Regions from separate parts of the Lentibacillus juripiscarius genome, predicted to be linked through region 1. Evidence: riboswitches for the same ligand, from Rfam matches in the RefSeq annotation. Region 1 holds a riboswitch; each other region holds the start of a gene.
The links. A riboswitch is a leader RNA that binds a small molecule or an ion and turns the genes downstream of it on or off. The one in region 1 is predicted to bind thiamine pyrophosphate.
Positions count from the first base shown of each region.

Region 1 (7,400 bases):
TCGTGGCGTGGCAGCGTAATTTTTACTATGCTAAGATAGTATACTATTCGTAACGAACTTATGACTGGGACAAGGAGCCTGTCCCCACGTCCCCGCACGTGTGGGGGCTAAGACAGTGAGCCTGTCCCCGTGTCCCGGAGGAGCTGATTTGGGTGTTTGAGCGGAGGTTGAGGCATACGCGGCGGTATCAGGAGATTGTGAATGCGTTTATTCGGTATGGGTTTGGTTACTTTTTGTTTCGCGTTGGGATTACGGACCGGGATTTGTCGAGGGGGAAGGTCCCTAGCGATGCTGATGTCAATCTGCAGAGCATTGGAAGGCGGCTGCGCTTGACGCTGCAGGAGCTTGGGCCGTCGTTCATTAAGCTTGGCCAGATTGCCAGTACACGGCATGATGTGCTTCCGCGGGAGATTATTACGGAATTGGAGCAGCTGCAGGATCATGTGTCAGTATTTTCGTTCGATCATGTTCAAAACACGATTGAGTCAGAGCTTGAGGATTCGCTTGACAATGTGTTTGACCATGTCGATCCGGAACCGATTGCCACGGCGTCGATTGGGCAGGTACATACGGCCAGGCTTTTTACCGGGGAGGAAGTGGTGGTCAAGGTGCAGCGCCCCGGCTTAAAGCCTGTGATGGAAACGGATCTTGAGATACTTGAAAAAATCGGGCAAATGCTGGAGGAACGCACGGTCTGGGCGAAACGCTACCGGGTGCAAGACATCATTCATGAGTTGTCCATTTCATTAAGGAATGAGCTTGATTACTTGATGGAAGGGCGCAGCGGCGAGCGGATCGCCAAGCAATTTCAGCAGCAGATGTTCGTACGTGTGCCGACGATCTATTGGGATTATACGACCAAAAAAGTGCTGACGATGGAAAAAGTGAACGGGATTAAAGTTTCCGATGTTGACACGCTTGATGCGGAAGGCTATGACCGGCACCTGATTGCTAAGCGGCTGGCCGATGCGATGTTCGCGCAGATTCTTGATAAAGGTTTTTTTCATGCGGATCCGCACGCTGGCAATGTGTATATTTTGCCTAAAAACACGATTACGTTTCTCGATTTTGGCGAAGTTGGACGGATCAGTGATGAGATGACGTACCATTTTGCCTCCATTATCGTCCATCTGCATAACGGCAATGCGGAGGCCCTGATCAAGATTTTTTCTAAAATGGATCTGATTGGCGAAAAAACCGATATCAATGCGTTCCAGCGCGATTTGGAGGCGCTGCATGACAGTTATGCGAACGTTATGCTGAAGGATATGAGTCTTGGAAAAATTATTATCGAAATTTTTCAGGTTGCATACTACCATTATATTGATATTCCGTCTGAAATGGCGATTCTCAGCAAAACAATTCTGACGCTGGAAGGGGTTATTAGCCGAATGGACCCGGACTTCAGCATTATGCGAGCGGCCGAGCCCTATGCGCGCAAGGTGCTGAAGCGACGGTACAGCCCACGGCGGATACTGCGCAATTCCATGAGTGAAATTGCAGAAAATCTCGAAATTATTACTGGCCTGCCGCGTGATGTGAAGGAGGTCATGTCGACCTTGCAGCGGGGCCGTGTTGGGCTTGATATCAATGTGAAGCAGGCAGAGCGATTTCTTCACCGTTTTGATAAAATCAGCAACCGGCTGTCGTTCAGCATTATTATGCTCGCATTCAGCATCCTGATGGCCGGTTTAATTATCGGATCGGCCATCACCGACCAGAGCACCGTCATCTGGGAGCTGCCCATCATTGAAATCGGAGCCGTCATCGCAACACTCATGTTCATCCTCATGGTCATTACCATCATCCGCTCCGGCCGCATGTAACAGGTAGCTGACAGCGCACCGGGACGCGGGGACGGGCTCAGTGACGGGCTCCTTGTCCCGGCTTGATCGAGGCGTCTGGGACCCGGCCAATCCGGCATCTGTCCCAACCTGCCAGTCCTGACTGTGATGGCGCCGCTGGGAAAATGACCCCGCCCCTATGTTTCGATTCCAAAATTTGGTGGAACCGTAAGCCTGTCCCCATGTCCCAGAAATCTAGTGAAACGATTTCATATCTGGTAGAAACGTGGTATAATATAAAATTGTGATTAGTTTTCCTATCCCTCTGTAACACGATAACACCATGAGCAATCATAAAGGGGTTTTTATTTTGTCAGCAGAACAGATTGGCTTTACATTGCTTTATCTCGGTTTGTTTTTACTGCTTGGTAAATGGATTCGCGTCAGGGTGAAGTGGACGCAGAATCTATTTTTGCCTTCTTCTATTATTGGAGGTTTTTTGGCGTTATTGGTCGGTCCTCAAGTGTTGGGGAAGATTTTAGGAATGTTTGCCGGTAGTGACTCATTGTTAAATAATGGGCTCATCCCTCCGCAAGTGACAGAAGTTTGGGGAACGCTGCCCGGACTGATGATTAATGTTGTGTTTGCATCCTTATTCCTCGGTACGACCATCCCCGGCATCAAAAAGATTTGGCGCTTAGCCGGTGCACAGCTTTCATTTGGCTGGACGATGGGCTGGGGCCAATATGTGTTAGGGATATTGCTGGCTGTTCTTGTTTTATCGCCGCTTTTCGGACTGCCGCCGATGACCGGAGCCTTAATTGAAATTGCCTTCGAAGGTGGTCACGGAACAGCGGCAGGCATGGGCGAGACGTTCAAGGATCTTGGCTTTGAGGAAGCATATGATCTGTCCATTGGCTTGGCGACAGTCGGTTTAATATCCGGTGTCGTTGCCGGCATTATTTTGATCAATTGGGGTGTCAGAAGAAATAAGACACAAGTAATCAAAAACGTCGAAGGTTTCTCTGATCTGCGAAAACGAGGGATTATGGAATTTCAGAACAGGGAACCTGCCGCTAATATGACGGTCAGGACAGAATCGATTGAACCGCTGTCACTGCATTTTGCGCTTGTTGGACTTGCTGTGTTAGTCGGCTATCTCATACTGCAATTTTTGATTTGGCTGGAAAGCGTCACTTGGGGCGCTATGACAGGCTCGGAATTTATGACGTATATTCCATTGTTTCCTTTGGCCATGATAGGCGGTATTATTGTGCAGCTGATTTTCAGCAAACTAGACCAGAACCATATATTGGACCGGCCGATGATCAGCCGTATCCAGGGATTTGCGCTGGATATATTAGTCGTGACGGCAATTGGTACGATTTCGCTTGATGTCATCGGTAACCACATTATTCCATTCCTGTTGCTAGCTGCATTGGGAATTACCTGGAATATATTCGGTGTGCTTGTGTTAGCACCGCGTATTATTCCGACCTATTGGTTCGAACGTGCCATGGGGGACTTCGGGCAATCAATGGGTGTAACAGCAACAGGACTATTGCTTATGCGTGTGGTTGATCCGAAAAATGATTCGCCCGCGTTTGAAAGCTTTGGCTATAAACAATTAGTCTTTGAGCCACTGCTTGGCGGCGGACTTGTAACATCGCTGTCCGTACCGCTCATCTTTGAATTCGGCCCGATTCCATTTCTCATTATTTCAGCCGTCATGTGCCTCTTAGGCCTGCTGATGGGGCTCTTGTACTTCGGTAAGAAGAAAAGTTAAGGGATGCGGGGCCCCTCCACGTCCCGTTGACAGTTTTGAATTTTCGTGCTATGTTGTTTTTACAAAATTTTATAACCTTAGATTCCACTAGGGGTGCCTTTTAAAAAGGCTGAGATCGAAGTGATGGACTTTGAGACCCTTTGAACTTGAGACGGTTAAGGCCGGCGTAGGGAAGTGGCAAGTAGTTGAGCAGCGTTTCATTCATGGTTGAATAAGCGTGAAAACCACTTTCCGACGTCTATGGAAAGTGGTTTTTTGTATTGTCAGAAAACTATTAGCCGGGCCAGATCCAAACCCAATCCAAAGCCAAAAGGGGGGATGCGCGATTCGGGAATTCCATATTATTTCGACTGGGCAGCAGTCCGCTGGTGAGTTGGTCTCTATTCTTAAACAGATACATCCGTATATTGATTTTGTCCATCTTCGTGAAAAAACGTGGACGGATAAAGAAATGGTGGAAGCCATCGATAGACTTTTGTCCCAAGGCGTACCGAGCGAGAAGATTATTGTGAACAATCGGATTGCGGTGGCACATGTCACAGGAGTACGGGGCGTTCAGCTGACCCATCAAAGCATTGGCCTGCCGAAAGTCAAAAACTATTATGATCACTTGCGGATAGGCTGTTCGGTTCATTCTACAGATGAAGCGATAAACGCCGCGGATCATGGGGCGGATTATCTGGTGTATGGACACATCTTTGAAAGCGGTTCAAAGCCAGGGTTGGCACCTCGAGGACTGAAAAATCTGCAGGACGTCGCCGAGAGTACAACGGTTCCGGTTATTGCAATTGGTGGTATAACGCCTGAAAACACACGGGATGTCCTGGCAGCCGGCGCCAGTGGTATTGCGGTTCTATCTGGGGTGCTTTTGGCGAGGAACCCATTGGAAGCTGTCAGGAGCTACCGGCGTCAATTAGCAGCTGTAGGGGACGAAAAAGCGGTGTGGTGATGGGCTTGCATCTGGCGGGCGAGGGTGTTTTGACTTGGATGTACAATCCACTTGTGTGCCAGCTCGGGGAGCATGTGACTGTCTGCCAATCTATTAAGGAGGTGAACGTATGCGACTCATTGTCAACGGCAATAGCGCTCAAGTGCCGGAAAAAGTGAAAACCATTTCAGATGTGAAGCGGTATTTTAATATCGACCAATCTGTTGTGATTGTGGAACATAACGGCGACATTCTGGATAAGGACTACCACACACAACAGGAAGTGGCCGATGGAGATAAGATTGAATTAGTACAATTTGTAGGAGGCGGTTGAATGTTAACAGTTGGTGAAAAGCAATTTAACTCACGGTTATTTTTGGGGACAGGGAAGTACCCTGACTTTGATGTACAAAAAGAAGCGGTAAATGTCTCTGGAACAGATGTTTTGACGTTTTCGGTGCGCCGGATGAATATTTTTGAGCCTTCTCAGCCGAATTTTCTGGAAAAACTTGATGTAGAAAAATACAGTCTGCTGCCAAATACGGCTGGTGCCAAAACAGCACAAGAAGCGGTGCGCACCGCCAAGCTGGCTAATGCTTCCGGGCTTTGTGACATGATTAAAGTAGAAGTGATTGGCTGTGATAAAACATTGCTGCCTGACCCGGTGGAGACATTAAAAGCGACAGAGGAATTGGTGAAAGAAGGCTACACGGTGCTCCCGTATACGTCCGATGATGTAGTGCTGGCGCAAAGGCTGGAGGAATTGGGTGCACATGCTGTGATGCCGGGTGCCTCCCCAATCGGATCCGGGCAGGGAATTATAAATCCGCTTAATTTAAGTTTAATCATCGAGCAATTAACGGTTCCTGTCATTGTCGATGCTGGAATCGGCTCCCCGAAAGATGTGGTGACCGCAATGGAAATTGGCGCGGACGGGGTGCTGCTGAACACGGCCGTTTCTGCTGCATCCAACCCGGTCAAAATGGCTGAGGCGATGAAACTTGCGGCAGAATCTGGCCGGCTTGGCTATGAAGCAGGGCGCATTCCAACAAAACGATACGCCACAGCGAGCAGTCCAATGGAAGGAATCAGTGTCTAATGGTGGAACGCTATTCCAGGCAAATTTTATTTTCCGGTATTCAGGAAGAGGGGCAGGTCCTGCTCGGGAACAAGCATGTCCTGGTGATTGGTGCCGGTGCACTTGGCACTGGAAATGCGGAAGTGCTTGTTCGTTCCGGTGTCGGCAAAATGACCATTGTCGACAGGGATTACGTGGAGTGGAGCAATTTGCAGCGGCAGCAATTGTATACGGAGGAAGATGCCAAAAACCATATCCCGAAAGTCATTTCCGCTAAAGAACGATTGGAAGCGATTAACATTGATGTGACAATCGAGGCGCATATTGTTGATATCACGCCGGCTGAAATGGAGCAGTTTGTCCCTGGCGTTGATTTAATCATGGATGCTACCGATAATTTTGAAATCCGCATGATAATCAATGACGCGGCTCAAAAATACGGCATTCCGTGGATTTATGGGTCGATTGTCGCCAGTTATGGTGTGAGTTATGCCGTCATTCCGGGGAAATCCCCGTGCCTGCATTGTCTCTTGGGTGACATTCCCATTGGCGGGCTGACCTGTGACACGGGCGGGGTCATCAGTCCGGTCGTTCAGCTGGTGGTCGGGCATCAGACTGCTGAAGCGCTGAAAATCCTTACTGAAAACTGGAGTCACTTGCGGCAGGAGCTGATCTCTTTCGATGTATGGGCGAATCACCATTCATCCATTAACGTCGAAAAGCTAAAAAAAGATGCTTGTCCGTCGTGCGGACCGGAAGCCATGTACCCATTTTTGGCTTATCACGATCACACGAAAACGGAAGTGCTCTGCGGGCGGGATACAGTACAGATCCGCCCGCCATCAAAAGAAACAAGAGATCTGGAAGTAACTGCTGCCAACTTAGCCAAACTTGGAAAAGTAGAACAGAATGCATTTTTACTCCAGTTTAAAACGGATAAAAATCGACTGGTTCTATTTAAGGACGGCCGTGTGCTTGTGCACGGGACAAATGATGCAGCGGAAGCGAGGTCTCTTTACCACAGGTTTCTTGGTTAGATTGGGGAGCAACGATGATGGATCCGGCTGATTTTTTGACCACAGACCTTCATGTTGAAACAAAAGAACAAGCATTGCGGCACCTGTCAGGGCTAATGGCGGAAAAAGGGGCTGTGACAGACATGCACACCACAGCTATTTTGCAGCGTGAAGCGCAATTCCCGACAGGATTGCCGGTGACTCCATATGGGGTGGCCATCCCCCATACAGACGGAACGTATGTTTTAAAGCCACAACTCGCATTTGCTTCTTTAAAGAATCCGGTAGTGTTTCAGGAGATGGGCAATCGCAGCCGTGAAATTCAGGTTACCTTTATTTTTATGCTTGCTTTGCAGGATGCGGATGCCCACCTGACACTGCTGCAAACCATACTCGGATGCCTGCAGAACCGTTCGTTTGTCCGGGAATTAAAAAACGTTCAAACGAGCAAGGGGCTGGTGGAGTTGGTTGAAGAAAATGCTGAGAGGGGGTAGTCTTTGGAAGTTTTACAGTGGTTTGTCGATTTGGGGGCAAGTGTCATGCTCCCAATTATTATTTTCATCTTTGCTTTGCTATTGGGAACAAAGCCCAAAAATGCATTCTATTCGGGCCTGACTGTCGGGATTGGTTTTGTTGGATTGAACCTGATTATCGAGTTATTGACCACCAGTTTGGGGCCGGCGGCAAAATCGATGGTCGACCACTTTGGATTTGATCTGCATACCATTGATGTCGGCTGGCCGGCAGCTGCGGCTATTTCCTATGGGACTGCCTTAGGAAGTTTGGCTATTCCAGTTGGGCTTGGGGT
Region 1 covers NZ_JBHUNA010000038.1:98,939-106,338, reverse strand. Annotated here, with positions in the region: gene ACFSUO_RS14685 (ABC1 kinase family protein) at 153-1,826, shown strand; gene ACFSUO_RS14680 (sodium/glutamate symporter) at 2,155-3,570, shown strand; TPP riboswitch at 3,650-3,760, shown strand; gene tenI (thiazole tautomerase TenI) at 3,818-4,519, shown strand; gene thiS (sulfur carrier protein ThiS) at 4,629-4,832, shown strand; gene ACFSUO_RS14665 (thiazole synthase) at 4,833-5,597, shown strand; gene ACFSUO_RS14660 (MoeB/ThiF family adenylyltransferase) at 5,597-6,613, shown strand; gene ACFSUO_RS14655 (PTS sugar transporter subunit IIA) at 6,631-7,086, shown strand; gene ACFSUO_RS14650 (PTS galactitol transporter subunit IIC) at 7,090-7,400, shown strand, end outside.

Region 2 (7,400 bases), on a different contig from region 1:
AACTTCCGGTTGTACCGGCCAACATGCAAACGATTATGGACGAGGACATAGCGGCTGAGCTGGCTGCCGGCGGATATTTTTATGTCATGCACCGGTTTGAACCAGATAAACGTCAGGCTTTTATTCAGGATATGAACAAACGCGAATTGTTCACTTCTATCAGCGTCGGTGTTAAACAAACAGAATATCCGTTTATTGAACAACTTGCGAATGAACAGCTTATACCGGATTTCATTACCATCGATATTGCGCACGGCCATGCAAATGCGGTCATCAACATGATCCGCCACATTAAAGAACATTTGCCAAACAGTTTTGTGATTGCTGGTAATGTTGGCACACCGGAAGCTGTAAGAGAACTGGAACATGCTGGTGCAGATGCAACCAAAGTTGGTATAGGCCCTGGAAAAGTATGCACAACAAAATTAAAAACGGGTTTCGGAACCGGGGGCTGGCAATTAGCGGCACTAAGATGGTGCGCCAAGGCAGCGACTAAACCAATCATTGCTGATGGCGGTATCCGGACACATGGCGATATTGCAAAATCCGTCCGTTTTGGTGCGACGATGGTCATGATTGGCTCCCTGTTTGCCGGTCACGATGAATCCCCTGGTGAAACAGTTGAAAAAGATGGGAAACGGTATAAAGAATACTTTGGTTCAGCTTCGGAATTCCAAAAGGGTGAAAAGAAAAATGTAGAAGGAAAGAAAATGTACGTGGAGCATAAAGGTTCGTTAAAAGATACATTGCAGGAAATGGAACAGGATCTGCAATCCTCCATATCCTATGCCGGTGGGTCTAGTTTAGAAGCGATCCGTCATGTGGATTATGTCGTCGTGAAAAACTCCATATTTAATGGGGATAAAGTATATTAGTCATGGAACCAACGCAAACACCTGCACCATATTTCATTTTACAAAGGAACAGGAATTGACAGACGTATTATTTGCGTATACCATAATAGCTAACTGAATAATTAAAAAAACACTAGGGGAGCATTGCATTGCTGAGAAAGGTAAGTCTTGACCCTTTGAACCTGATCTAGTTCATACTAGCGTAGGGAAGTGGAAATGATGAAGGATTTATGGATGTAGTCAGTTTTGCTTTAGCGGTAAATGATTTTTTATGCTCCCCCTAGTGAAATAGGAGAGGAGCTATTTACTATGGAACAAAAATTCAGTGATCGCGTTTTTGAGCGGGTAAAACCTTTGTGGAATTCTTATTTGGAGCATCCCTTTGTCAAAGGTATCGGCGAAGGGAATGTAGATGAAGAAAAGTTTAAGCACTATATGAAACAGGACTATATTTACTTAATTGAATACTCTCGCGTATTTGCAATTGGAGCTGCAAAAGCGCATAACTTAAAGACAATGACGATGTTTGCAAATTTACTTTCCGGTACAATGAATTATGAAATGGATTTACACCGGGAGTACGCAGCGAGATTCGGCATTTCAAATGAGGAATTGGAAGCAACCGAACCGTCCGCTACAGTTACAGCCTATACAAGCTATATGTTAAATAAAGCGCAAAACGGCGGCGTTGAAAATGCGATCGCATCGGTTTTGGCCTGCGCATGGAGTTATAATTTTATCGGAAAAGAACTTGCCACATGGCCAGGTGCAACCGAACATGAGCTTTATGGAAATTGGGTTAAATTGTATTCGTCGGAAGAATTCACAAAAATCGCGGAAGACTGCATCAACCTTATTAATAATATCGCGGAAGGAAAACCTGAGCATGAACAGAAAGAACTAGAAGAAATTATTGTAAAGACAAGTTATTTTGAATATATGTTTTGGAATATGGCCGAAAATAAATCATTCTGGCCAGTCGAACCAACTGTATAACATAACTCGTAAACTTCCTTCTTTTAATTTAGGGGGAAGTTTTTTCATACAATACCTAGTTTTAAAATAACAGTCTCAGCACAGGCGCAAAGACGAATTTTCGGTCTTTGCGTTTTTTTATAACGTCAAAAAGAGAAAGTGTGGACGACCTCACAAGAATACTTCGGCACACGCCATGCGACAGATGGAATGGCTGAGTCTTTCTAAGTACCTGCGGGACAGCCCTTAAGCAATTGACATCCAACTGGAGCAGGTGTATACTTTCCATAGTCAATAAAAGTTTCCTTAGGTAAACATTTAGGTGTGCACAAAACAAAAATGCCATAATTAATCAATTTTTAATCATTGAAACATATTCTGACCATTAACGGATCAAAATATAGGAGAGGAGCATTAATTATGTTTGATTTTTTTCTGGAATTGAATCCAATCGCACAGGCAACGATTGCTACTCTTTTCACATGGGGCATGACTGCATTAGGTGCAGCACTGGTTTTCACAACAAAAGGGTTCAATCAGCGTTTTATGGACAGTATGCTTGGTTTTGCCGGCGGTGTCATGATTGCCGCAAGTTTCTGGTCGTTACTTGCGCCAGCATTAGAGAAGGCGGAGGGAGGTCCTGTGCCAGCATGGGTTCCCGCCGCAATTGGCTTTTTGCTTGGTGGCTTTTTCTTATGGGGAGCAGACAAATTACTCCCGCACCTTCATCCGGGTTTAAAGATGGATCAGGCTGAAGGAATCAACCCGGAAAGAAAAAGACGGAGTACGCTGCTTGTTTTGGCAGTTACATTGCATAACATTCCGGAGGGGCTTGCTGTTGGTGTTGCTTTCGGAGCAATTGCCGCCGATCTGCCAATGGCTTCACTCGGCGGTGCCATTGCACTAGCTCTCGGCATTGGAATTCAGAACTTTCCAGAGGGATTGGCCGTTTCGATGCCGCTTCGTCGTGAAGGAATGGCACGAAGGAAAAGTTTCTTTTATGGACAGATGTCTGGCATGGTCGAACCGATAGCCGGTGTCATTGGAGCATTGGCGGTTACTATTATGCAGCCCCTTTTGCCGTATGCACTCAGTTTTGCGGCAGGAGCAATGATTTTCGTCGTGGCTGAAGAAGTCATCCCAAGCTCACAGGAAAACGGCAATAAAGACCTTGCCTCCATGAGCGTCATGTTCGGATTCGCCATCATGATGATTCTCGATGTTGCATTAGGTTAACGGGACGCGGGGACTGTCCCTTGTCCCGCTCCCACCCCTCTTGCCCAAACAACCTACATCGTCTTTAGCAGCCCGACAAAATGATACATAATCATGGCGGTCAGACCCCAAATGACATTCCCATCATACTGATAAAAAAGCTCATCCCTGCTGCGCTCATTCCAGTTATAATTTTTCCCGCCCTGGATGAGTTCAAAAGGAAAGTCTTTTTCAGGCATGGGCTGGTATGCCACTTTATATTTTTCTGGTTCAGTTTCCAAAAAAAATGACAGTGGTACGTTAAACACCCGTTCCACTTCGGACTGATTTGGCTGAATCTGTTCTGGATTTATAATTCTGCCGGCGAACGGATAGACAATTCTTGTATCGGAAACGAGATAATCAAACGGGAAAACATCGCTTACCGCTGACTGTTCAATCCCCAATTCCTCCGACGTTTCCCTAATCGCACATTGACGCTCATCCGAATCACAGCTGTCAATCTTCCCGCCCGGAAAGCAAACATCCCCCGGCTGACTGCGCATATGCATGGCTCGAACCTCAAACAAAATATAGGGTTCACCGTGATCCTTTTCAACGATTGGAATGAGAACGCCATATTCACGGTATTGTTCCCGTCCCAGAATAGATGGACGATAATGCTTTAACTTCGTAGTAATATCTCCTATATCCAACTCACACACCTCCGTCACACACTTTTCATTATACAGGTCTATGTACAAGAACAACAATCATACTTACTTATAGAGGTTGTTCAAAAAACCCGGTGAAAATGACACATCGACGGGTGCAGAAGTCACCACACTCGCACTTATAGGAGTTTGCCAAACCGGTAAAGGTAGTATTTTCTTTTAGAGGATAACGTTTCTGCGGAGTATAATTTTTTAAAGAAAAAGACTATTCTTTTTTATAAGGTATGGTAAAATGAATATCCCCCTTTTAGAAAGGGGGTGGTAGATATGGAGACGTCTTAATTCTTTTAACGTCTATTATTAATTTGACAGTTGCTGTTATTAACTTGACAGCCGTCATTTTAACAAGACGAAAAAAGAAAATGGACTCCCTCATTAATAGAGAAAGTCCAAGAACCCACGGAGAGGATTAAATACCTCTCCTCCCATATTCTTCTCTAAGAGTAAACTATTTACGAAAAATACGCAAGGAAGAAGTGATAATATGCTTTGGATTTCGCTTTTTATTTCTATAATTGCATTGGTCATATCCGTATATACATTAATTTTATTAAAAAACAATAAATAAAACCACCAACATATGTATTGGTGGAGACGGTGGGACGTGCTCTTCCATGCTTTCACATGGCACTGACTATATCTTGAACCTGATTATCCCAGGTTCTCCGGCGTCTTATGCGAAATAGTTTATTTGCCTATTGAAGTTGAAGGCAGCATTCCGCATCCTAGTACTACCTGCCCTCAGGCAGCCTATGAGTCGATACACGGCTGTTGGATTACTCCACATACCGCTCGGTGTTGCCCTATTGCCTCTAATTTGTTGCCAAGATTATCTCCATACAACTTAGGTTTCACCGATAAAGCCGGATTATCACTTTTGTGTTACCACAAAAGGCGACTAATTACTAATCGAACCCACGTCCAGAGATATCGCCACTCAGATCACTACACGCTTAGTTGGTATATTATCATTCGCTTACCTCGCAGCCTACCAACAGGCTTTGAGGAAGCTAGTCTGATTCGTTTCAGCCAATATCCTCAGACGGTGGACACTGGATTAGCCCGCTTCATTTGAGACCCTTCAATCTGCTCCACGGGCGAGAGCAGGAAGGATCGCTCTAGGCAGTGCTTAGGCAGCTGCTAGAGCTGGTGAATTGTTTTCTTCGCCAGTTATATTTAGGCAATAACGTTTTACGAGCCGTAACCTCGACGTGCGATCTGAGCTCGATCTATCCCTGTCGAATCCGTAACGTCCCCATATAATAAAGATGGAGAATACGCTCGGATAGAGCGAGCATTATTCATTTATTTGTTTGTCATCACGACAATACTTATTGTAACACATCAGCGGCAGAAGTCAAGCACGGCTGAGCGTCACTGCATGCTTTCCTTGACAGCACGATCGGCGTCTCGTTTCATTTGCTTGCGTTTCAGATCTTCCCGCTTGTCGTATTTCTTTTTTCCTTTTCCTATACCAATAAGCACTTTTGCCACGCCATTTTTAATATAGACCTTCAGTGGCACGAGGGAGTAGCCTTTTTGATGAATCTGACCGGCAAGTTTATCGATTTCTTTCCGGTGCAGAAGCAATTTGCGTGACCGAGTCGGGTCATGGTTGAACTGATTCCCCTGTTCATACGGAGCAATATGCATATTAACAAGCTGCAGTTCCCCGCGGCGATCAATTCTGGCATGGGAATCTTTTAAATTCACACGGCTAGCACGGATGGATTTAATTTCTGTTCCTCTCAGAACAATGCCAGCTTCAATGGTTTCTTCGATAAAAAAATCATGTCTTGCTTTTTTATTCTGTGCAATTAATTTCCCGGTTCCTTTTGGCATACCTACATCCTCCCACTACATGCGTGGCCTTTATTTTAACAGATAAAAGCTTTTTTTCCAATTATCCGGACAGTGACGTTACAAAAAAGACTAACATGGTGCACACGCACAGCACATTAGTCTTTTTCAGATTCATTCTTTCACCGCAGTCCCATCAGTCATTTTTTAACCTTTTTCGCCTTAATTTTTTTCCTTCCCTTTTTCTTAGGCGTCGGGGCGGGGTTCGCCAATTCAAAATCAACAACACGTTCATCCAGGTTGACTTTTACCACGCGAACGTCCACTTCTTCCCCAATCTTGTACATGTTGCCGGTTCGCTCGCCTATCATAGCATGGCTGCGATCGTCATAGTGATAGTAGTCATCGGTCAAATAGCTGACATGGACAAGCCCTTCAATCGTGTTTTCCAGCTCGACAAACAGCCCGAAATTTGTAATGGAACTGATCACGCCGGTAAACTCTTCTCCAATTTTATCTTCCATGAATTCGGCTTTTTTCAGATCATCGGTTTCTCGTTCCGCGTCAACGGCTGCCCGCTCCGTTTCCGATGAGTGGCGGGCAATCTCCGGCATTCTTTCTTTCCAATGGTTTGTCGTTTGCTGATCCATTTGTTTGTTAATCAGATACGTTCGGATCAAGCGGTGTACAATTAAGTCCGGATAACGCCGGATTGGAGAAGTGAAATGGGTGTAAAAATCCGTCGCCAAGCCAAAGTGCCCGACACTCTGCGGGTCATATTTCGCCTGCTGCATGGAGCGCAGCATAAGTTTAGACACAATCATTTCTTCCGGCTTGCCTTTTACTTCTTCAATCACTTTCTGCAATGCCTGCGGATGAACTTCATTGGCAGTTCCTTTGACCACATAGCCAAGCCCTGCTATAAATTCAAAGAAATGTTGCAATTTACTTTCATCCGGGTCCTGGTGAATCCGGTGAATAAAAGGTACGTCCATCCAATGGAAGTGCTCAGCAATCGTTTCATTCGCTGCCAGCATAAATTCCTCAATCAGGCGTTCAGCAACTGACCGTTCCCTTAGAACAACATCTTCTGGCTTGCCGCTGTCATCAACCAGAACCTCGGCTTCCTTGAAGTCAAAGTCAATTGCGCCGCGGCCCATTCGCTTCCCGCGCAGAATTTCAGCAAGTTTTTCCATATTCTCAAACATAGGGACAAGCGGTTTGTATTGCTCGTGAACAGATGCATCCTTTTCGACAAGAATTTTATTGACATCCGTGTAGGTCATCCGCTCGTCTGTTTTGATGACACTCTGAAAAATTTCGTGACCAACCACTTCACCTTTGTTATCAATCTCCATTTCACATCCAAGTGTTAGCCTGTCCACCTGGGGATTCAGGGAACAAATACCGTTGGATAGCCGATGTGGAATCATTGGAATGACCCGGTCAACCAAATAGACACTGTTTCCGCGCTCAAACGCTTCCTTATCAATTGGTGTATTTTCTTCGACGTAATAACTGACATCGGCAATGTAAACACCAAGCTTGTAATGGCCATTCTCCAATTTCTCTACCGAAACAGCATCATCCAAATCTTTGGCGTCCGCCCCGTCAATGGTGACGATTTGTTTATCACGCAGGTCACGACGGTTCTCCAGTTCAGCTGGATCAATTTCATCTGGTGTATTGGCAGCCTGCTCCAAGACCTCTTCCGGAAAGTCCATTTTAATGCCATGCTTATGGATGATTGAAATGATATCTATTCCAGGGTCATTTTTATGACCAAGAATATGAACGATCTCCCCTTCTGCGCTCATTCGGGCTTCTGGATATTTAGTAATGA
Region 2 covers NZ_JBHUNA010000022.1:24,667-32,066, reverse strand. Annotated here, with positions in the region: gene guaC (GMP reductase) at 1-875, shown strand, start outside; TPP riboswitch at 980-1,080, shown strand; gene tenA (thiaminase II) at 1,164-1,850, shown strand; gene ACFSUO_RS10910 (ZIP family metal transporter) at 2,250-3,065, shown strand; gene ACFSUO_RS10905 (NUDIX hydrolase) at 3,119-3,748, opposite strand; RNA gene ssrA (transfer-messenger RNA) at 4,664-5,006, opposite strand; gene smpB (SsrA-binding protein SmpB) at 5,132-5,599, opposite strand; gene rnr (ribonuclease R) at 5,758-7,400, opposite strand, start outside.
Region 2: linked by a shared signal. The riboswitch ahead of tenA (thiaminase II) and the one ahead of tenI (thiazole tautomerase TenI) in region 1 are both predicted to bind thiamine pyrophosphate.

Region 3 (7,400 bases), on a different contig from region 1:
TATAATGAAGGATTTTAAGTGACAAAAGGAGCGATTGGATGAAAGGGCTAACGTACAATCCAGCATGGGATCTTGACAGTATTTTTCCCGGGGGAAGCAGATCAAAGGAATTTCGTACGTATTTAACAGACGTACAGGAAACTATCCGGCAGCTTGAAGAAAGCGTCAGCCACTTTGAGCCGGGGGATGAGAAGTCCATTGTGCAAAGCCTCCGGGATATTACCGGCAAGCTTGAGGACGCGCAGCGCAAAATGCGGGAGGCTTTCGCGTTTATCAGCTGTCTGCACGCACAGGACATGCATGATAAGGAATCTGGCATGCTAGTGGCAGAACGCAGCGCCCTCAAGGCAGAAATGGACCGGGTGAAAACAGAACTGGAGCAAAAATGGACCCTGATTGATGACGGGAAGTGGGAAAATGTGCTGCAAGATCCGGATTTGCAGGAAATTCGTTTTGTTTTGGATGAACGGAGAAATCGTGCGAAAGAATTGCTATCACCGGAGCAGGAGGCGCTGATCAGCGATTTGGAAGTTGACGGGTATGAAGGCTGGAGCCAGATGTATGACACGGTTGTCGGCAATATGAATGTGGATATAGAAGAAGATGGCGAAATTCATTCCTATTCAGTCGGTCAGGCGGCAAATAAACTAAATGATCCTGACCGTTCGGTGCGCAAGCATGTGTTTGAACAGCTGGATAAGGCGTGGGGGGCGAATGCGGACTTTTTTGGCCAGACATTGAATCACCTCGCTGGGTTTCGCCTGCAAAAATATAAACACCGGGACTGGAAGCATGTGCTGAAGGAGCCATTAGCCATTAACCGGATGAAACAGGAAACACTTGATGCAATGTGGGGTGCAATTAATCGCTATAAAACCCATTTTGTAACGTTTCTGGAGAAAAAAGCGGATATATTAGGGTTGGATCAATTAAGCTTCTATGATGTGAATGCACCCATTTCCCATTCGGTGAAAACATCATCGTATACAGAAGGTGCTAGCTTTATTATTGATCAATTCCGGAAATTCAGCCCGAAAATGGCTGATTTTGCCGAAATGGCGTTTGAAAATCGCTGGATTGAAGCGGAGGATCGTCCTGGTAAGCAACCGGGAGGGTTTTGTACCAGTTTTCCTGACAGTAAAGAAACACGTATTTTCATGACGTATTCCGGGTCGGCCGCCAATATAGCGACATTGGCACACGAGTTGGGGCATGCGTACCATCAGCACGTTATGGATGATTTGCATGGGCTGAACCAGGGATACGCCATGAATGTGGCAGAGACGGCATCAACGTTTGCTGAAATGATTGTTGCTGACGCATCGGTGAAAAGTGCAGAGACAAAAGAAGAAAAAAGCGCATTGCTGGAAGACAAAGTGAAGCGCAGTGTTGCATTTTTCATGAATATCCATGCCAGATTTATTTTTGAACAGCGCTTTTATGAGGAGCGCAAGCAAGGGATGGTGTCTGTGGATCGGCTACAGGAACTGATGGTCGACGCACAGAAAGAAGCGTATTGTGAAACACTTTCTGAGTACGATCCGAATTTCTGGGCGTCCAAACTGCACTTCCACATTACCGGTGTGCCATTCTATAACTTCCCGTATACATTTGGCTATTTGTTCAGCCTGGGGATTTATGCACACGCCCAGGAATCGGACGGGGACTTTGAGGATGACTACATCGCCTTACTTCGTGACACCGGCCGGATGACCGTGGAGGAACTGGCGGCCAAACATCTGAACGTTGACTTGACGAAGCCAGATTTTTGGGAAAATGCGATAAAGCTATGTGTTCAGGATGTAGAGGAATTTCTTTCGCTGACAGAAGCATGATTCCGTGTGGTTCCCGTCCGATGGGATCCGCCCGAAACCTGTCTCAGAAAGTGTTTGTTATTTTGCAAATAATGCGTTATACTGAAAATGTGGCTTCAAAAAGGAGGATAAAAAGGACCAAGAAGTTCAAGGCGGTGCTGCTTTGAGTAGCGGAGTGTATGTAAATGAATACATGAGCGACGGAAAAGCAAGCCAACGAAGAAATTCGAAGTGTCATTTTTACCGGACTTTTTGAACAACCTCTGAAACCAGCAAAAAAAGCATAGGTTAGAAGCCTTCAAGGGGAGCCGGATGGCTGAGAGTGAACAGTTTGCTGTTCAGACCCTTCGAACCTGTTAGTTAGTGCTAGCGTAGGGATGGCGGCTTTTTTGATGGAATAGAGAGCAGTGTGAGCGGAATTTCCCATCAGGAAGCTTCCCCTTGGCATTGCTTTTTTTGTGTTCAAAAAATGATAGGCGGAATGGTTCCGTCTGCAAAGGGGAGGAATGTTGATGCGTTCCAATCGCACGCTGTTTTTAATTGAAGTGGCTGTTTTTACAGCACTGGCATTACTGCTGGACATTATTCCGTTTTTATCTATTAAGCTCTGGGCACAGGGTGGTTCTGTATCACTGGCGATGATCCCTGTCTTCATCGTTGCTTTCCGGTGGGGGCTTAAAGGTGGTTTGCTATCGGGCTTTTTGTGGGGAATTCTGCAGGTTGCCGTTGGTACAGGATATGTACTGCATCCGGTCCAGGGTCTTATCGATTATATGCTGGCCTTTACGGTGATTGGTTTTGCCGGTGTTTTTGCAAAGCAGATACAGGAAGCGGTTCAATCCGGTCATGTGAAAACGTACCTGACTTATATTACACTTGGGGCATTCCTTGGCAGCATGCTTCGGTTTGCAGCCCATTTCGCGGCCGGTGTTGTGTTCTTTGAATCGGCAGTGGAGGGACAATCGGTCTGGTTATATTCATTCCTGTATAATGTATCCTATATTATCCCGTCCTTTATCATCTGCTCGATTGCTGTCTTCCTGCTGTTCCACAAACAGCCGAGGACATTAGTGCAGGCAGCATAACGTTCGGACCGCTCACATCACCATCGTAATGAAGAATATTCTGCAAACATGCGACTCTTTGGTATACAAAGGGTCGTTTTTTTCGATATACTTTTTAAAGGGGTGATTTCATGCGCGAACTGGTTGGCCAGTGCCAGATATGTGGTGAAAATGTCTATTGCGAGAATGGGTTTTTTGACGGCGTTCATGAGGACGGAAAACTGATGTGCAATGATTGCGCCGATGAGAATGGATCGAAATGAGTTGAGACCTCGAATTCTTTCCTGAGCGTTCTTAAGATTCGTAAATAGGTGTGTATTTTTGACAAGGGTTGCACCGCTTCTTTCACCTGTGCATAGGCTATAGCACAGTCGAGAAAGGAAGGAAGTGGTTGATGTGGAACTGACCATATCCCATGCGCTATATGGTATTTTTACACTGATCATCATTTTGACCATGATTTTTCGCAAAGGTGTTGTTCTGCCAACGTTGCTTGGCACGTTTGTCATTGCCTGGGTCTACAAAGGGAGTCTTATCGACGGATTTACCGCCATATTTAACGCAAACCTTGTCGCAGCCAAAGAACTCTTCAATATTTTCCTCATTATCACCTTTATGATGGCGTTGCTGCATTCGCTCAGAGACCTTGGCGCTGATCGGCGAATGATTAAGCCGATTCAGAAGCTGATGATCAACGGGCATGTTTCCTTCTTTGTACTGATTGCTGTAACGTACGTTATTTCTCTATTTTTTTGGCCGACGCCGGCTGTTCCGCTCATTTGTGCACTGCTGGTTCCTGCAGCTATCCGATCCGGCCTTCCTGCTATGACGGCGGCGGTTGCAGTTGCGCTGGCTGGGCAGGGAATGGCACTGTCTTCGGACTACATTGTGCAGGTGGCTCCGAATCTGTCAGCCACATCGGCGGGGATTGATACGGCGCTTGTCGCGGATAGGGCGCTTGTACTTTCGCTAATAGCAGGGATAGCAGCGATTGGGCTGGCCTACTTTCTCTACCGCAAGACGATCCGCTCCAAAGATGACCAAATGAATGAAATTGAAATGAATCAAATGCAAACTGCTAAAGAATCCGAAAATAAGTCAAAAGCAACGCATCTGAAGGCATGGAGCAAACTATTCGCCGTTCTTGTTCCAGTTGCCCTGACCACTGTTGTCGCCTACATGATGTACACGAAGCTTTATTCCGGGCGGATGTCCGGGTTTGAAGGTGGCGATGGCGCGGCATTTGTCGGTGGTGTTGCGGTTATTCTGCTGCTCTTGTCAACAGTGGCGTTTGGCCGCCAGAATGCTTTGGACTATATCACTAATCACATAACAGAAGGTTTCGTGTTTGCCTTTAAGGCAATGGGCCCGGTCATCCCCATTGCAGGTTTCTTTTTCCTTGGCAGCTCTGATTTTTCCGGAAGCATACTCGGAATGGATGAAAACGCACCAGGCCTGCTGTTTGATCTTGTCAAATCGTCGCAGGAATTCCTGCCGCAAAGTGCATTCCTTTCTGCATTCAGCGTGCTGATTATTGGCATCATCACCGGGCTTGATGGTTCTGGATTTTCCGGTTTGCCGCTAACTGGCGCACTTGCGGCATCTCTTCAAAACGGAGCCATTGATACCGGGACGCTTGCGGCAATCGGACAAATGGGCTCCATCTGGACCGGTGGCGGAACGATTGTTGCCTGGTCATCGCTGATTGCAATTGCCGGTTTTTGCGGTGTATCCGTTATGGATCTGGTCCGTAAAAACTTTGTACCGGTCATTTTCGGCTTGCTGTTATCGACAGCATTAGCGTTGTTCTTGTTCTAGCCGGTCACAGCTATCATGTTGAAATTAAAGGAAAAACGGGTATGGAATAGTAGACGTACCACTATTTTAATATGGAGGCTGTTTTTTATGGGAAATAATACAGGAACTATTATTCAGGAATCATTGGATGCGCTCATGGATGATGATGGATTTCTGCCGGAACTAACAGGGAAATCACGAGAAAAGGCCTTTTCCTCACTGGCATCAATTCTGTCAACACCGAACCATATTAATAAATCGTATCTGCGCATCACCCGTGACAACGGGAAAGTGGAGCGGGTCCCGGCATTCCGTGTCCAGCACAATAACATTTTGGGTCCGTATAAGGGTGGCATCCGGTTTCATGAGTCTGTCAAAGAGGAGGAAGTGGAAAATTTGGCAGCCCTGATGACACTGAAAAATGCACTGCACGAAGTCCCGTTTGGCGGCGGAAAAGGCGGTGTAATCATCAACCCAAGGGAATACTCAGTCAAAGAACTGAACTTGGTTTGCAAAAAGTATGTCCAGTACTTCAGTGAAATCATCGGACCTGATAAAGATATACCGGCACCGGATGTTGGAACAGGCAGTAGAGAGATGGATTGGATGATGGGCGAATATAAAAGCATCCAGCCGGGAAAACCGTACAGGGGAAGCTTCACCGGAAAAAGTGTCATGAATGGTGGATCCCTTGGCCGAAGTGCTGCAACCGGGAAAGGCGTGTATTTCTCCCTTCGCTACATGCTGCACGATTTCGTCAAGGAGCAGGAGAAGTGGCTGGCTGAACGCGATAATAAATTTGCCCAAACCGCACTCGATCACGCTGACAAAAAACTATCGATTGCCGTGCAAGGCTTCGGGAATGTTGGGTCTGTCGCAGCTTTAGAGGCATACCAGTGTGATTATTTAAATAATAACATTGTGGCCGTCAGCGACCGGAACGTGACGCTTTATAATTCTGATGGCCTCGATATCCCCGGCCTGGTGAAATTTGTGAAAAAGAATGGCGGGGATCTGCCGGTGGACCAGGAACAACTGGAAGAAGCAGAAGTCAAAGCAGAAATCAGGGACAGAGATGATTTGCTGACAATGGATACCGATGTTCTGATGCTGGCAGCGCTGGAATCACAGGTGACACGGAATAATATGGAGGATATAAAAGCAAAGATCATCGTGGAAGCAGCCAATGCACCCATGACAAGTGAAGCGGATACGTATTTAAGTGACAATGGTGTCATTATCATTCCGGATATTTTGGCCAATGCCGGTGGTGCCATTGTGTCGTATCTGGAGTGGCTGCAGGGAAGAGAAACGCAGTTCCTGAGTGAAAAGGAAGTGTATACCCGGCTGACTGATCAGATGAAAGCAACATTTGATACGATATACCCGCAATTTTACGGGGATCCATTCCCATTGCGGCAAAACTGTTATATTCATGCTGTAATGAAGATTTCCACAATCCTGTTCAGGCAAGGGAAACTGTACTGAACGTCCATCAGAAAAAAGGCATTTATTCATTGAGCATTTCCCTTACTGTGAAAAATATCAAATCACCTATCGCTTAGCAGGATTTTAACAATTAAATGAACTGACAAAAACGCTTGGATAGACCTTATTTATCCAAGCGTTTTTTAATATCAAAATATGTGGTCGTTTAAGCACTGAATCTTTTAATAAATGGATATAGGTGATGAACGCCCGAAAGCAGAGTAAGAAGTTCACTGTGGTCGCTCATCGGCGTGATGAACGCCCGAAAGTGGAGTAAGAAGCTCACTGCGGTCGCTCATCGGCGTGATGAACGCCCGAAAGTGGAGGAATTCTCCCGCAGAGGTCGCTCATTGGCGTGATGAACGCCCGAAAGTGGAGGAATTCTCCCGCTACGGTCGCTCATTGGCGTGATGAACGCCCGAAGTGGAGGATTTCTCCCGTAGCAGTCGCTCATTGTTACATCAATAGTTAATTATTTATTCTTTCATGAAAATACTACATACTCTCCAGCATTTTTAAATAAACATAAAATGTGATCACGCATGTCATCAATGGATTGATTCAGCGGGAGGGGAAACATGGAGAAAGTTAAAAATCGTTGGTTCATTGCTTTGTCCGGGGTAGGTATTCATATTTGTATAGGATCGGCGTACGCTTGGAGTGTCTTTACAAACCCGATGGCTGATGCGTATGGCTGGAGCACAAGTCAGATTTCCCTTGCTTTCAGTATTGCAATCTTTCTTTTAGGATTTTCGGCGGCTTTCATGGGGAAGTTTGTGGAGAAAAGGGGTCCGCGCATTTCCGGAATGTTATCCGCTCTGTTTTTTGGGGTGGGTGTGATGGGAACTGGCTTGGCAACTGCTTTTGAATCATTGATTTTAATGTATTTCTTTTACGGGGTTATTGGTGGCATTGGACTCGGGATCGGTTATATAGCACCAGTGTCAACGCTTGTAAAATGGTTTCCGGATCACCGGGGGCTGGCAACGGGGCTTGCGATCATGGGCTTTGGCTTTGCGTCGCTTATCAGCGGGCCGGCCGGTGAGGCTCTGGTCAGTTCAGTTGGTATTTCCAACGCATTTTATATTTTGGGAGCAAGTTATTTGATCATCATGATGGCTGCATCGCAGTATCTTGCACCGCCTCCAGAGGGGTGGAAACCAAAAGGAATGCGGGTTGACAAAGCTGATAAACCGAAGAAAGAAAAAGAAGACCTTTCCCAAATGACAGCCAATGA
Region 3 covers NZ_JBHUNA010000033.1:19,055-26,454, forward strand. Annotated here, with positions in the region: gene ACFSUO_RS13635 (M3 family oligoendopeptidase) at 39-1,835, shown strand; TPP riboswitch at 2,106-2,209, shown strand; gene thiT (energy-coupled thiamine transporter ThiT) at 2,327-2,899, shown strand; gene ACFSUO_RS13645 (hypothetical protein) at 3,010-3,141, shown strand; gene ACFSUO_RS13650 (hypothetical protein) at 3,275-4,696, shown strand; gene ACFSUO_RS13655 (Glu/Leu/Phe/Val family dehydrogenase) at 4,784-6,163, shown strand; gene ACFSUO_RS13660 (L-lactate MFS transporter) at 6,742-7,400, shown strand, end outside.
Region 3: linked by a shared signal. The riboswitch ahead of thiT (energy-coupled thiamine transporter ThiT) and the one ahead of tenI (thiazole tautomerase TenI) in region 1 are both predicted to bind thiamine pyrophosphate.

Region 4 (7,400 bases), on a different contig from region 1:
AAATTGAATATTCTTTCATCGCCAAATGGCGGCTGGTTATGGTTCATCTTTAAATTCCTCCCTAAAAATTCTTCTCTTCAGTATATGGGGATTCGTCTAAAAATGTATGGGCGCTTAAGGTGTGTATTTCACTGTTGACCCTCACGTTACGTCATGGTTTTATAGTAAATCCTAAAGGGAGGCTAAATAATGAAAGTGAAAGAAGTGGCTGAACTAGTTGGAATCAGTGTGCGTACATTGCATCATTACGATGCGATCGGACTGCTGAAACCAGAACAAACAACGGAGTCCGGTTACAGGATTTATTCAGAAAAGAATCTTGAAACATTGCAGCAAATACTATTTTTTAGAAAACTTGGCTTCCCTTTGAAAAAGATAAAGGACATTATCAATAGTCCATCATTTGACAGGGAGGAGGCGCTTCAGGTCCAGCGAAACATGCTGCTTGAAGAGCGTGCCCGCTTGGATAACATGATTGCAACAATTGATAAGACCATCCATCACACGAAAGGAGCGATTCAGATGAGTGATAAAGAAAAGTTTGCCGGCTTTGATTTTAGCCATAACCCGTACGAACAGGAGGCACGCGAACGCTGGGGCGACAAAGTTGTTGACGAATCGAATGCAAAAATCGACAAGATGTCCAAAGATGAACAAAAAGTATTGGGTGAAGAGTTTGACGATATTTATCAAGACCTTGCAGCCATTCGCCATAAATCCCCTGATTCAGATGAGGCGCAAGCAGCAATCAAAGTTTGGTATGACTACTTAAATAAGATCGGCAGTTACTCGCTTGATGCATTCAAAGGACTCGGCCAAATGTATGTCGATGACGAGCGTTTCACGAAAAATATTGATAAATATGGTGAAGGCTTGACTGTTTTCATGCGTGATGCCATGGCGGTGTATGCAGACCGGAATAAAAAGTAATGTCACTATTACAATCGAATCCAATTACAAAAAGGTGTCTTATCATTAGAAAATGATAAGACACCTTTTACTAGTGGAAGACGATTATAAGTATAAGCCGCAGCATACAATACTGCGGCCTTCTGATATGATTACAGGTTTTCGACAGCTGCTTTTATATCATCAGCTTTCGTAATCGCTGAAATAACGGCAACCCCGTCCGCACCGGCGTTCATGACAGTGGCAGCGTTTCTGTCTGTGATCCCGCCAATTCCAACAATCGGCATGCCGGGATAGTGCCGTTTCAATGTTGTAATCCAATCGGGACTGACTGCTTGTTTTGCATCATCTTTTGTGGATGTGGCAAAAACTGGTCCTGCACCGAGATAATCGGCCAGTTGAATAGGGCTATTGTCGGCTTCGTTCTGCTTGGATACAGATAAGCCGATGATTTTATCCGGAAATATCTCCCGTAATTTTTCCAGCGGCATATCGTCCTGACCGACGTGGACGCCATCCGCATCCAGTGCTTCGGCTAATTCGATATCATCATTGACAAAAAACAATACATGATGCCTGGTGCAGATATCCCTGAGTTTATAACCCAATTTTCGTTTGTCCTGACCGGATAGCGAACCTTTTCCTTTTTCCCGGAATTGAAAAGCGGTAATCCCGGCATTAGCTGCTTCGTTCAGAATATCTGCAGGGTCGCGGCGGTTACAGTTCTGACTTCCCATGATGAAGTATTTTCTAAGATTCATTGATTACTCCCTTTCCAGTTTTGCAGGGTCATAGGCTAATGCATCAATAAAATGGGAGAGAAAAGTTCCCGGCCCGTTGACATCCGGCCTTTCAGCAGCGTATTCTGCGGCCAACCCGTAAAATTGGACGGCCGTTAATGCTTGCTGTTCAATAGATTTGTTGGTTGTCAGGCAAGCTGTTAAAATCGAGCCCAGCAGACATCCAGCCCCTGTTATTTTACCTAAAATCGGATGGCCGGTGTGATTATGAACGACTTCGCTGCCGATGCATATGACATCAGTTTTTCCGGTAACAATTGCGGCAGATTGATAGGTTTCGGCCACCTTTAATGCAATCTCATCAGCATTGCCATCCCCAACCGATTCGACGCCTTTTGTTTCCCACGGAATTTCGACGAGATGAGCAAGCTCTCCTGCATTTCCTTTGATGATCGTTGGCTGTACGTCACTTAAAATCCTCTTTACCGCATTGGTCCGGAATGGGGTTGCTGCGACACCGACCGGGTCCAGAACAACAGGGATCCCTCGTTCATTGGCAGTTTTACCTGCATTAATCATGGCAGGAAGCTCTTGTGACGTTAAGGTGCCGATATTAAGTAAGAGGCCATTTGCATTGGCAGCCATTTCAGCGGTTTCTTCTTCAGCTTTTGCCATGACTGGTGCAGCTCCAAATGACAGCAGGCCGTTTGCTGAAAAGTTCATTACGACCTGGTTGGTAAGATGGTGTATCAACGGCGTTGTTTCACGCACCTCTTGGATGATTGTTTGATTCATCTATTTCACCCTTTCCATCCGCTGTGCCCAATGGTTGGTAGGACCGCTTCCGTTGCCAATGGAAAGTGAATGGCGAATGGCCGCGGTTACGTAATCTTTAGCATTTTTCACGGATTCCGGTAATGTATACCCGTGACTAATATAAGCGGTAATAGCTGCTGAATAGGTGCAGCCGGTTCCATGTGTGTTTTTTGTGTCAATCCGGTCTGCCGAAAAAGTGTGCATCCGATCCCCATCATATAAAAAGTCCACCGCTTTCCCTCGCATATGACCGCCTTTGACAAGTGCGGCACTCGCGCCAAAATCATGCACAATCTGTTTGGCTGCCTGCTGCATATCTTCCGGTGTTGTGATTGTTTGGCCGGTGATTGCTTCTGCTTCTGGGATGTTCGGTGTTGTGACCGTCGTCAGGGGGAGCAATTTTTCGCACAAATACGTTTGGGCATCATCTGAAATTAGCGGATCACCGCTGGCTGCTACCATCACGGGATCCATGACATATGGTACAGTCAATCCACAAATCTTTTCTGCAACGGCATCCATGATTTCAATGTTAGCTAGCATGCCGGTTTTAAATGCCTGGAATGGGATATCGGAAATGACGGACACCAGCTGCTCCTTAATCATAGATCCTGACATATGCTGCACATCTTGGACACCTGTTGTATTTTGGGCGACGACCGATGTAATGACGGACATCCCATACGTTTGTAATTCCTGGAAGGTTTTCAGGTCGGCCTGGATACCGGCGCCGCCGCTCGGGTCTGTGCCGGCTATGGTTAATGCTGATTCGACTTTGTTCATGAATGGATCATCCTTTCTGTTTAAGGAGTTCTTTTTTAAACATGGTTTTCCATGATTCTGGCTTGTTTGACTTTGGATACAACAAACCAGCCGATTAATGCCCCGGTTACACTGCTGACTAGAAACGAAGGAAGGAAGAAAAGGGCACCAGCAGAACTGCCCAATAGCACGCGTGCAAATGGAACAGCAAACAGTGCACCAATTATTCCTGTACCCACGGCTTCCCCGACCGCAGCCATTGCTATTTTGTCGGTTTTTTTGTAGAGGTAACCTGCTAGAAAGGCACCAATCATGCCGCCGGGAAAAGCTAATAATGTACCAAGGCCAAGCATGTTCCGGAGCAGGCCAATCATGAAGGCAATCACAACCGCCGGACCGGGGCCAAGTGTGACAGCGACCATGACGTTGACCGCGTGCTGCACCGGGTAAGCCTTGGCGACACCGGCCGGAAACCATAAGAGCTGTGCACCAAGTGTTCCAATTGCTACAAAAACGGCCATCGTCGTTAATAACCGTGTCCGATTCACGTAGACCCTCCTTTCGGTAAGGGGTGGATCCAAACGAAAAAAGCCAGATCCATAGACTGGACCTGGCTTGAAATAGCTGATAGCAATTCTGTCAGACTACTTCCCTACGCTGGTATTAACCAGATCAGGTCCGTAAGAGTCGGAAAGCTCAGAACGCCTTTCCTCTCAGCCCACGATTGCTGGGCACCCCTAGTAGTTCTCGCATTATATTTTTAGTCCACTTAAGTGTAACAAAGTAAGGTAAGTTTGTCATGTCTTTTTCAAAGTTTCAAACAAGTTTCCACTATTTAATGGAGGAAAGCAACAATGGATTTATGATACAATCAAGAAAGCATGCTGACTCGAATAATGCAGCCCAAGGAATGCATAGAGTAGCAGAAGATGACTCGGGGAGGTATAGGCATGAACAGAACAGGAGAAATTGTACTAACCATCGTTGGCATTTTGATTTATGGTTTCTTTGCCGCGGTCGGTGCATTTATGGTTTGGCTCTTTAACAATGAAGCAATTTGGGATCAGACGAAAGAAGAAGTCAGGCAGCAACAGCCGGAAGTGGCAGCAGGTGATATGGATGCTATGCTGGAAATGTTCCAGGGCGGCGGCTGGTTTCTGATTATTGTTTCAGTGCTGGCACTTATTTTGGGGATCGTCTCCATTGTGCTTATGAAGGGTGACAAAAATCCAAAAGCTGCCGGTATTATTTTGATTGTGACTGCCGTTCTTGGTGCGGTTGTAACCGCTGGCGCCGGAATATTCAGTGGATTATTCTACCTGATTGCGGGCATTATGTGTCTGGCACGGAAAAAGCAAGAACCAATAACAGTGGAATAGACCTGTTAAAAAAGAGTAACTCAAATGGTTACTCTTTTTAATATTGATGAAAAAGAAGGAAATTCAGCTTAATAGTCATAAACGAATATTCGAGTTAATCACGACCACAAAACACACATAAACCCATTTTTTCTTCAATTCTTCTCTTTTGATATCAATTATTTCATGTACGACATTTCCGTCTATTTTGCTTGTGTTTTGAATCCCGGCTTTATGATAGGGTGAAAGGAGTTTTTCGAATATTTACAATCAGCTATTCTATCCGTTATATTAATAAGAGGTAGTTTGTAAATTGGGCTCGAATTTTGGAAAGCGTTAAAAGGAGGTACATGGGAGTGAAGAAAAAAAATACGTCCGAGAGCGACCCACGGTATAAAGTTGCCAACCGGGAAGCTTTATTTGGGGTGGGACTGGCTATCTTTAATTTTATTTGGTGGTTTGCGTTTGCCTATGGACTTGGCGGGGAGGATCCGTCCGACTACACGTATGTTTTCGGACTGCCGGCGTGGTTCTTTTATAGCTGTGTGCTCGGGTTCATTGTGATGGCAGTACTGGTCACGATTGTGGTGAAGAAATGGTTTGTGGAAGTTTCATTTGAAGAAGAGGGAGAAGAGACATGAATTGGCAGGCATTAGTTCCATTAATCGGGTTGTTGCTGGTTATATTTGGCGTTGGCATGTGGGCCGGGAAGTATATCAAAGCGTCCAATACATTTATGCAGGACTATTTCTTGGGCGGAAGGAGTCTCGGCGGGTTCGTTCTGGCGATGACGATGACAGCTACCTATGGCAGTGCCAGCAGTTTTATTGGCGGTCCGGGAACGGCATATACGGAAGGGCTTGGCTGGGTACTTTTAGCGATGACACAAGTATCGACAGGGTATTTTGTGTTAATGGTACTAGGTAAAAAATTTGCGATTGTTACGCGAAAATATAAAGCGCTGACCATGGTTGATTTTTTGAAGGAGCGTTACCGGTCCAAATGGGTTGTCCTGTTTTCGGCATTCAGTATTATTATCTTTTTATTTTCTGCAATGGCAGCCCAGTGGATTGGCGGGGCCCGTCTGATTGAATCATTGGTCGGTATCCCATATACGACAGCCTTATTTATTTTTGCGCTGTTCGTTTTGATTTATGTGACTATCGGCGGTTTCCGGGCCGTAGCGCTGACGGATGCTATTCAAGGGACAATCATGTTTGCCGGCACGCTTATCTTGCTGGTAGCGACTATTGTTGCTGGAGGCGGTATTTCCAATATTATATCCGATCTCACTGCTGAAAATCCAAATCTGATCACCCCATACGGTGCGGATGGCGGCCTGTCACCGGCATTTGTATCGTCGTTCTGGATTCTTGTCGGTGTCGGGGTTGTCGCTTTGCCGCAGATAGCAGTCAGGGCGATGTCCTATAAAGATTCCCGTTCGATGCATCGCGCGTTGATTATCGGGACAATTGTTGTCGGTGTGATTATGCTAAACATGCATTTGATTGGTGTGTTTGCTCGGCCGATCCTGCCAGGCATCGAAGTGGGAGATAAGGTTATGCCGCTCATTGCGCTGGAAGTTTTGCCAAACTGGCTGGCAGGTATAGTACTAGCGGCACCTATGGCAGCAATTATGTCAACGGTGGATTCCTTACTGTTGCTGGTGAGTTCCGCAATCGTAAAAGATGTTTATTTAAATTATGTGGAACCCAAAGCATCCCAGCAGCGGGTGAAACGACTGAGTATCGGTATAACAGCAATTCTGGGTGTTATCGTCTTCTTGATGGCACTTAATCCGCCTGATTTAATTATCTGGCTGAATCTGTTCGCGTTTGGCGGTCTTGAGGCGGCATTTATTTGGCCGATCGTGATGGGGCTGTACTGGAAAAAAGGAAATAAATACGGGGCACTTGCCTCCATGGTAACCGGTGTCGGGTTGTATATTCTGTCGGATACATTTTTCCCTAAGCCATTCGGACTGCATTCAGTCGTACTGCCGGTCGTGCTCGCGTTCGTTGCGTATGTGGCTGTGAGTTTGGGGACGCGGCAGAAAGTGCTGGGGCAGGAAGCATTATAGCTTGACGGAAACAGGGTGAATTGCGTGATGGACGGAATTCACCCCGTTCATGAGTCCGAAAAAAATACAATGATTTTTAGAAATTCCTTGAAATAAAAGTTTAAAAGGAAAATATTTGTAATGGAAAATTCCTATTAATAACGGCAAAAAGGAGTCTACGCTTTGAAAAACCTTGTCTTTGGTGCGTCTGGTCTAATGATGATTGGCTTAATCATTGCTACCATCTTTTATCAAACGTCTACTCAGATAACACCTCCGCAGCGCCCTCAAACAATTGAATGGGAACATAACGGGGAATCGAAAAATAAATCAGAACAACAACAATCCGATAAAGAACAACCACTGTATGCAGAAGACGCCATCGACTATTCTTTACAAAACGATCAGTTAAGCATCACATTTGATAAAGGGAACAATTGGATTACCGTTCCTATTGAAAAAGATAAATTATTTGACGGAGAATATCGCGGAAATAAACAGGAACTGATTGAAAATAGCTATATTCTAACGGAGGATCGTACTGCATTTTTGTATGCAGAGGGATCGGACTGGAATGATAAAGAAATTTTACTGACGTATTCACTTGATCAAGGTGAAACGTGGCAAGAGGCAGTTGTTACGGAGCATTTTCCTGCCATGCGGTTTCGGAAAATAGCATTTCTCAATGAAAACTTTGGCTATGTCATTATTTCCGGCGGGCGCACGATGTCACAAGAATATTCCAGTGTTTTTCTA
Region 4 covers NZ_JBHUNA010000005.1:63,640-71,039, forward strand. Annotated here, with positions in the region: gene ACFSUO_RS03085 (hypothetical protein) at 1-19, opposite strand, end outside; gene ACFSUO_RS03090 (MerR family transcriptional regulator) at 190-930, shown strand; gene thiE (thiamine phosphate synthase) at 1,062-1,670, opposite strand; gene thiM (hydroxyethylthiazole kinase) at 1,674-2,444, opposite strand; gene thiD (bifunctional hydroxymethylpyrimidine kinase/phosphomethylpyrimidine kinase) at 2,445-3,248, opposite strand; gene thiW (energy coupling factor transporter S component ThiW) at 3,284-3,775, opposite strand; TPP riboswitch at 3,860-3,976, opposite strand; gene ACFSUO_RS03115 (DUF4064 domain-containing protein) at 4,178-4,606, shown strand; gene ACFSUO_RS03120 (YhdT family protein) at 4,942-5,226, shown strand; gene panF (sodium/pantothenate symporter) at 5,223-6,665, shown strand; gene ACFSUO_RS03130 (WD40/YVTN/BNR-like repeat-containing protein) at 6,828-7,400, shown strand, end outside.
Region 4: linked by a shared signal. The riboswitch ahead of thiW (energy coupling factor transporter S component ThiW) and the one ahead of tenI (thiazole tautomerase TenI) in region 1 are both predicted to bind thiamine pyrophosphate.